Regions from separate parts of the uncultured Porticoccus sp. genome, predicted to be linked through region 1. Evidence: riboswitches for the same ligand, from Rfam matches in the RefSeq annotation. Region 1 holds a riboswitch; the other holds the start of a gene.
What was found. Region 1 has a riboswitch for cobalamin ahead of AACZ64_RS09075 (ribonucleoside-diphosphate reductase subunit alpha). Riboswitches for the same ligand answer to the same signal wherever they lie in the genome.
Positions count from the first base shown of each region.

Region 2: another riboswitch for cobalamin. It lies ahead of AACZ64_RS08010 (TonB-dependent receptor); the one in region 1 lies ahead of AACZ64_RS09075 (ribonucleoside-diphosphate reductase subunit alpha).

Region 1 is NZ_CAXBHS010000008.1:125,125-129,341, reverse strand. It holds gene AACZ64_RS09080 (TonB-dependent receptor) at 1-1,438, opposite strand, end outside; cobalamin riboswitch at 1,613-1,843, shown strand; gene AACZ64_RS09075 (ribonucleoside-diphosphate reductase subunit alpha) at 1,969-4,217, shown strand, end outside.
Region 2 is NZ_CAXBHS010000007.1:86,188-90,404, reverse strand. It holds gene AACZ64_RS08015 (adenine nucleotide alpha hydrolase) at 1-464, opposite strand, end outside; gene AACZ64_RS08010 (TonB-dependent receptor) at 492-2,441, opposite strand; cobalamin riboswitch at 2,556-2,800, opposite strand; gene radA (DNA repair protein RadA) at 2,870-4,217, opposite strand, start outside.

The DNA of each region.
Region 1 (4,217 bases):
ACCAGTGCGCATCGATATCCCAGTTCAGCTGCAGGAACGCCGCGGCGATCCTGGTCTCCCCACCGCTACGGCTGGTGGCCCGGGTTCTGTCGCCGGCAACATAATTATCGGCGTTATAGACCGTGGTATTCAGTTCGTAGGTTTCGTAGCGCAGGCCCGTCACCCATTGCATGCCGTCCAGACCAAATTCATGCAAAGTGAATTTGAGATCGGCAGTTTGCCAACCGGTGTCGCCGTAATCCAGCACCTGTCCAGCCAGAGTATGGTCTGGGTGGGCAGGATTGAGGGCAGAGCTGCGGGTTTCATCCGCAATAATGGCAAAGTGGCTGAGATTGGTTTCCACTGACAGACTGTCGGTCAAATCTCCCTTCAGGCGCAACCCCACCGAAAGGCTGCGGCGCTCCTGCTCACTGACATTGAGTCGGCTGCCTGGGACAAAAAACGGCTCACCATTCTGAACTACGTGGCCGCCCCAGATAGTATTACCATCGATATCCCGTAAATAACTATTAGCGGAATCATTATCCGAACGGCGATCCTCGTAGGCCAGATTCAAGAGGGCAAACCAGTCACCAAGGTCATACCCGGCCTTGAACTTGTAGTTGTCAGTGGTGGTTTTAACCATCCCGGTATCACCGAAATACCACTGGTCTGCGCCTCTGTCGTCTTCGCCCCCTATTGCACCACTGACCGCAGTTGGTGCCAGCGAACCGCTGGTACTGCCATAGTAGAAAGACTGGGGCTGGGAATCGTTTTCCAGACGGTTGTAAGAGAGGTAAACACTGAGGTCGCCGATTTTGTCGCCGAAAGAAATAAAACCCTTGCGTCCCCACAGATCATCGTCGAAACCGTATTCATCAAAGGACTGGACAAAGGATGACCAATCCACATGAAACTCCCGTTGCTGGGGAATCGCCGTTTCGATCAACACCACACCACCCATGGCGTTGCCGCTGTGCTCGGCGGAAAACGGGCCATAAACCACTTCCACCTGGGCGATTTCGCTGGCCGACACCAGGGTCCAGCGCGGCGCGCCGTTCCAGCGTGACTCGAGAAAATAGTGCAGCGGCACGCCGTCTGCAAACACCATTGAGCGGCTGGTCTGGAACATGTTGGAACCGCGGATCCCCAGGGTACCGTTGGCATCGCCGATGAAGCGGCGACGAATCACCAGGCTGGGCTCGTATTTCACCAGATCTTCCGTGGTCGCCACGTTGATACTGGCCATATCCTCCCGAGTCAATACACTGGTTGGGTTGGTATAGCCCGCCTCGCGACTGGAAGGTTGTTTACCCCAGATTTTGACTTCTTCCAGGCTTGCCGCGGCGGTTTCCATGGCCACTTCGACGCCACCGTCTTCCGCGTGAGCAGAGATCACTGAAAGACAGAACAGGGATGGAAGGGCCAAGACAGAAGTCCAGCGAATTTCTTTTTTCATTTTCTCCCCAGCCCGAATCTAAATGAAAGTGATTCGAATTCAGGGGCAGCATAATTGGGGCTCACCGGCATCCAGTCAATGCGACAAATTGTCGCAGCCTTGGGCGGACGACCTAGACCATGGCATTCCATTCGCCAACGGACAGGAAACCACTTTACATGCACAAATACACAAGATATGCTCGTAAAAGCTGGTTGGATTGGCACATCTTGTGTTTGATGAGCCTTCCTGAAAAGGGAATCCGGTGAAAATCCGGAACTGACGCGCAGCGGTAATGGGGAACGAACGCGACATCGGCACCGCCGAGGCACTGTTCAATTGAACGGGAAGCCGTCGCCGTAGGCAGCGCAACTTCATGCGCAATGCCCCTGAGTCCGAAGACCTGCCAGCAAACAAGGCTTCAGTCTTCGCGATTCAGGACACCAGCTGCATACGGGGAACCAATGCCCCACCGTGCCGCCATGTTGTATTTTGTCCGTCCGCCGATTGGCGAAGCCTGAAGATTTCGCGCATAAATCGACAGGAATGACATGATGAACAGCCAACCCTTCACCCCTGGCGGGCAGGACACGCCGCCCCCACACGCTACAGACATACCGTTTAAAGTGATCAAGCGCACTGGCCAGGCCGTGCCCTTCGATGCCTCAAAAATCGCCATCGCCATGACCAGGGCCTTCCTTGCCGTAGAGGGCCAGGAAGCATCCGGTTCGGCGCGGGTCAAACAGACTGTCAACACCATTGCCCGGGAAATTATCGAACGCCTGCAAAAGCGACTACCGGCGGGCGGCAGTGTGCATATCGAAGAAATTCAGGATCTGGTGGAGCTGGGTCTGATGCGCAGTGAGTGCCACAAGGTGGCCCGCGCCTATGTGCTGTATCGGGAGCAACACCATCAGAACCGCAGTGCCGCTGGCCTTGCCACGCCCACTCATGCCGAACCCAGCGAACAACTGCCGGTTGTCGACAGCAGCGGCAAGAAGGTGATGCTGAACCTGACAGACATGGACCAGCGGGTACAGCGCGCCTGCCGGGGCATTGAGGATGTGGACGCCGACTATCTGGCTGCCCAGATTCGTCGCACCCTCTACGGGGGAATGAAAGCAGCGGAAGTGACCACTGCCATGGTGATGGCAACACGCCCTCTGATTGAAAAAGACCCGGGCTATTCCCACGCCTGTGCCCATCTGTTGCTGGAGCAGCTCTGGGAAGAAGTCATCCTGGCCCTTGATTGTCACCAGAGCCTGTCCGGCCATTATAGTGAACAGGACTATGCCGCCCTGTTTCAGGCGGGGATTCGCGGGGCCGTCGAGGCGGAACTGCTGGACGAGGCCATGCTCAACTTTGACCTGCAACGCCTCAGTGCCGCCCTGCAGCCGGAGCGCGACCGGCAGTTCACCTATCTGGGATTGCAGACCCTCTACGACCGCTACTTCCTGCACCGGGACAAACAGCGCCTGGAGCTGCCCCAGAGCTTCTACATGCGGGTAGCCATGGGTTTGGCACTGCAGGAGGATGATCCCGACCAGCGCGCCATCGAGTTCTATGAGGTGATGTCATGCTTTGATTACATGCCTTCCACCCCCACCCTGTTCAATGCCGGCACCCGGCACTCGCAGCTCTCTTCCTGCTACCTCACTACAGTTCCAGACGACCTGGACGGCATCTATGAGGGTATCCGGGACAATGCCATGCTCTCCAAATGGGCCGGTGGCCTGGGCAACGACTGGACCCGGGTGCGGGCTCTGGGTGCCCACATTCGCGGGACCAACGGCGAGTCCCAGGGCGTGGTGCCCTTTCTCAAGGTGGTGAACGACACCGCCGTGGCGGTCAATCAGGGCGGCAAGCGCAAAGGCGCCGTGTGCGCCTATCTGGAGAGCTGGCACCTGGACATCGAGGATTTTCTGGAGCTGCGCAAAAACACCGGCGACGAGCGTCGCCGCACCCACGACATGAATACCGCCAACTGGATTCCCGACCTGTTCATGAAGCGGGTGATCGAGGATCAGTCCTGGACACTGTTTTCACCAGAGGATGTGCCCGATTTACACGATCTCTGCGGCAAGACCTTTGAGGCGCGCTATTGCCATTACGAACAACTGGCCCGGGACGGCAAGCTCCCATTGCACAAAACCGTGCCCGCCACACAGCTGTGGCGAAAAATGTTGTCCATGCTGTTTGAAACCGGTCACCCCTGGATTACCTTCAAGGATCCCTGCAATATCCGCTCTCCCCAGCAACACCAGGGCGTGGTGCACTCCTCCAATCTGTGTACGGAAATCACCCTGAATACCAATGAGCGGGAAATCGCCGTTTGCAATCTCGGCTCTATCAATCTGCCCAACCACATTCGCGACGGCCGACTCGATCAGGCACATTTGGAACAGACGGTTTTCACTGCGGTTCGAATGCTCGACAACGTCATCGACATTAACTACTACGCTGTGGAAAAGGCCCGGCAATCGAATCTGAAACATCGCCCGGTGGGTCTCGGCCTGATGGGGTTCCAGGACGCGCTCTACGCCCTGAAGTTGCCCTACGCCAGCGTGGAAGCCGTGTATTTTGCCGACCAGTCCATGGAGCTGATCAGCTACCATGCGATCCGTGCCTCGGCGCTACTGGCGCAACAGCGCGGCCGCTACGAAAGCTATCAAGGATCCCTGTGGGATCAGAATGTACTGCCCATCGACTCCCTGAAATCGCTGGAACAACAGCGCGGCGACGAGTATTGCACCCTCGACAACTCCAGCCAACTGGACTGGCAGCCGGTGCGCGAACTGGT
Region 2 (4,217 bases), on a different contig from region 1:
GCGGCCTGCAGGCCGCCGCTGATCATGGTCAGGGCCAACTGATCCGTCGGCGTGCCCCAGATTGGAAACAGCACGTCGAGTCCGGTCTGCGCCATACGGCTTTCGCGGTAGGCGCGAATGTCCTCCAGAAACAGATCGCCGAAGGCAATCGCATCCGGTACGAATCGCTGCATGGCTTCATCCAGCCCGGCACGCATGGCCTGCTCATACTGTTCGTTGCTGCACGGCCACGGCAGAGGAATTTCAACCAGCGGCAACCCGGCAGCCTGCGCCTGGGCGCGCACCAGGGTCAAGCGAACACCGTGGATGGCCGAGCGGGCAAATGCCTGATTGTAGGTGGTCAACAACCCGACAACCTCCACGGTGGGATCCCGCTGCAACTGATAAAGTGTCCAGGCGGAATCCTTGCCGCTGCTCCAAGACAACAACACCCGGGTTTTGCCGGGTCTGCTCAAATCGGTCACGACAACCTGCCCTCCTGATCCGGTGACTTATTGGTTGAAACTGTAGCGAACACCGACCATGGCGCCAAAACCGAGCGACTCATAGCCAAAAACTTCCTCATAATCCTCATCCAACAGATTTTCCAGCCGGGTATAAACGGTCAGTGATTTGCTCGCCTGATACTGGGCACTCAGATTCACCAGTGTATAGTCATCCAGCTCAACACGCGCCGAAGGCTGCGGCCAAGGCGGGAAATACTGGTCATCCTGGTGGCCATTGTACTGGGCATTGAGGACAATATTGAGGCGCTCGGCCACCTGCCAGTTCAGCGTGGTGCTACCGAGATGGCGCGGGCGGCGCAATTCATCCACATCCCGGCCGCCACTGTTAGGTTCGGTGGCATCCGTGTAGGTATAACTGCCCTTGAGGGACAGGGTCTGTGTCAGGCTGGCATCAAAGGTCAGCTCCACACCCTGCCGGTCGCTGTTACCATCGACATTTTCTGCGGTGAAGGCAAAGGCAACCGGATCATAGACAAACCCGTTGATTTCATTTTCCAGGCGGGCACGAAAATAGGTCAGGCCGAGCATCAAGCGGCCATCAAACAGCGACTGATCGACACCCATGTCCCAACTGGTGGATTTTTCCGGACGCAGATCGGGGTTGCCGATAAAGTTGGTATAGAAGCCAAAGCGCTCTGAAAAGGTGGGATTTTTCACCGCTGTGCCCCAGCTGGCACGCAAACGCGTGGCCGATTCGGGGATGCGGTAACTGGCATCAAAGCGCCGCGTGTAGGCATTCTGAAACTCGCTGTTGTCATCGTGACGCACACTGGCACCCAGGGTCAGGTCATCCCACAGCACCACCCGGTACTCCAGTGCCACACTGTCGGTTTCGCGGCTCTGGTTCTGATTCGGGTCGCCAAAGAGAATCGGGCCTCGCTGGCGGAAATCCTCGGTTTCCCGTTCCAGCAGCAGCGACAGGCGCTGGGCCTGCTCATCCCAACTGAAACTGGTGATATAGCTGTACTGTTTTTTTCGCGTGGCGTTCGAGCCAGTGCTCTCGCCATCGGTATAGTTTTCATTGTTGTGGCGGCTGACCGCCAGAGCGACCCGATGCTGCCAGCGATCATCCAGCAGGGACAAATCCGCCTGGGCGCGTATAAAACGCTGACGGAAATCCGACTCAAGATCGCCGTCCTCCGGCAAACCGGTGATCAGGTCATCAATGCCATCAAATTCATTTTCGCCCTCTGTCTGGCGGGCCGTCAGGGACAGTCCCAGGTTGTCCAGCGGTCGCCAGCCGGCATTAAGATTAAGGGTGCTGTTGCGATAACCGTCATCTTCACTGCCGGAACGGGAAATGTTGTCGCCGTCGGATGACAGGTGTGATCCACTGAGATTGAAGTGGGCCGTTCCGACACTGGCCCCGAGCGTAAAGCCGGTATGATTGATGCCGTGGCTACCGCCCTCGGAGAAGACCTGTGCCTGAAAGGGCTCCTCCGTCTGGCGGGTAATAATATTGATCACCCCCGCCACCGCATCGCTGCCCCAAAGGGCGCTCTGTGCACCGCGCACCACTTCGATCCGCTCGATTCCGGCGGTGGACATATGAGCCCAGTTAAATTCGTCGGCCTGGCCACCATCGTTCACTTCTACGCCATCCACCAACACCAGCACATGGTTGCCTTCGGCACCACGCATTCTCAACTGGGTCGTGGAACCGAGCGGGCCGCTTCGGTTGATGGCGACACCGGGCACATCGCGCAACAGGTCACTGACTACAGCGGCGCCACTGGTTTCGATATCCCGGGCGGAAATAACATGAATGGCGTTACCGGTCTGCTGCAACTGAACCGGTGCCAGAGACGCGGTGACCACGACCTCCTGAAGATTATTCTTACCGGTTTCAGCGTCAATTGCTGTTTCTGTGGCCTGAGCGCTGGCACAGGAAATGACAAGGAGTGCCAGGCAACTGGCGGAGGGACGTTTTTTCATTGACAGGTCTCCGGCGTTCGACCCCGAACGCGTGCTGAGTGAGATCAGTCCACGGAGTTATCATTGGCGATGGAACAGAAAAACTGTCGACACCAACGCAACCACACCCCGTGGTTCGTTTGCGTAGCGACAGGCCGGTCTCCGGACTCATGAGCGGTTTCCCCTGCCAGATCGCCTTCCCATGCATATGCACAGTGGCTGTGTGATCTGGCTTTTGAACCCGTACTGCGGGTTCACTCAATTACCGTTGCGGGGGCAGTGTCGGGTTTGCCTTTGACTGGCGTCATGTAGCGCACCGACTTCCCGTTTCACTCGACGCACTGAACGCTGCGTCGAGAACCTGTTGCCTAAGCAAGGTGGAGGAATTTACGCCCGGAGCCGGGCAAAGTCAATTTGGGTTTTGCATGAGAGACGCGGGCAGGGAGGCATTAGCCAAGGGCATCCAGCGCATCGGTCAGCTTGCGCACCGGTATCACCTCCATCCCCCTAATCGGCTGGCGAGGGGCATTGCCAAAGGGAATAATCGCTCGCGTGAAGCCGTGTTTGGCGGCCTCTCGCAGTCGTTCCTGACCGTTTTGCACCGGCCTGATCTCACCGGACAGCCCCACCTCACCGAAGACCACCAGATCGCGGGGCAGCGGATGGTCGCGGAAGCTGGAAATAACCGCCAGGATCAGCGCCAGATCGGCACTGGTCTCCAATACCTTGACACCACCCACCACATTCACAAAGACGTCCTGATCACCGACCATGATTCCGCCGTGACGGTGCAACACCGCCAGCAGCATCGCCAGGCGATTGTGCTCCAGCCCCACGGTCACGCGCCTCGGATTGCTCAGGTGACTGTCATCCACCAGCGCCTGCAGCTCCACCAACAGGGGCCGGGTGCCCTCCCAGACCACAATGACCACGCTGCCGGAAGCCACCTCATCACCCCGTTGTAAAAAGATGGCAGACGGGTTTGCCACTTCGCGCAGCCCCTTGTCGGTCATGGCAAACACGCCCAACTCATTGACCGCACCGAAACGATTTTTGTGACTGCGCAGGGTGCGAAAATGACTGTCGCTGGTCCCCTCTAACATCAGCGAGCAATCGATCATGTGTTCCAATACCTTGGGACCGGCCAGACTGCCATCCTTGGTGACATGACCCACCAGCAACAGCACTGTGCCCGTCTGTTTCGCGTAGCGAACCAGCATCGCGGCACATTCCCGCACCTGCGAAACGCTGCCGGGGGCCGAGGAGATTTCTTCAAGCTGCATGACTTGAATGGAATCAACCACCAGGATCTTCGGTTGCACTCGCGCGGCAGTGGCACAGACCGTTTCCACGGAGGTTTCCGCCATGATCTGCAACCGGTTGACCGGCAGACCCAGGCGATGGGCCCGCATGGCGACCTGTTGCGGGGATTCTTCACCGGTGACATAGAGCGCCACCTGACTCTCCGCCAGTTTGCAGAGGGTTTGCAGCAGCAAGGTGCTTTTGCCCGCGCCCGGCTCGCCACCCACCAGAATGCAGGATCCGGGCACCAGCCCACCACCCAGCACCAGATCCAGCTCCTGACTACCCGCGCTGATACGGGGAATATCGGCCAGATCGATTTCCGCCAGCGTGTTCACCACACCGTCGGCAGCCCCGGCAAAGCCACCGCCACTGCGGCTACCCGAGGTGACAACAGCGCCGAGACGCACTTCAGTCAACGTATTCCATGCACCGCAGTCGGGGCACTGCCCCTGCCATTTGGTGTAATCCGCACCACAGTCGTTACAAACATAG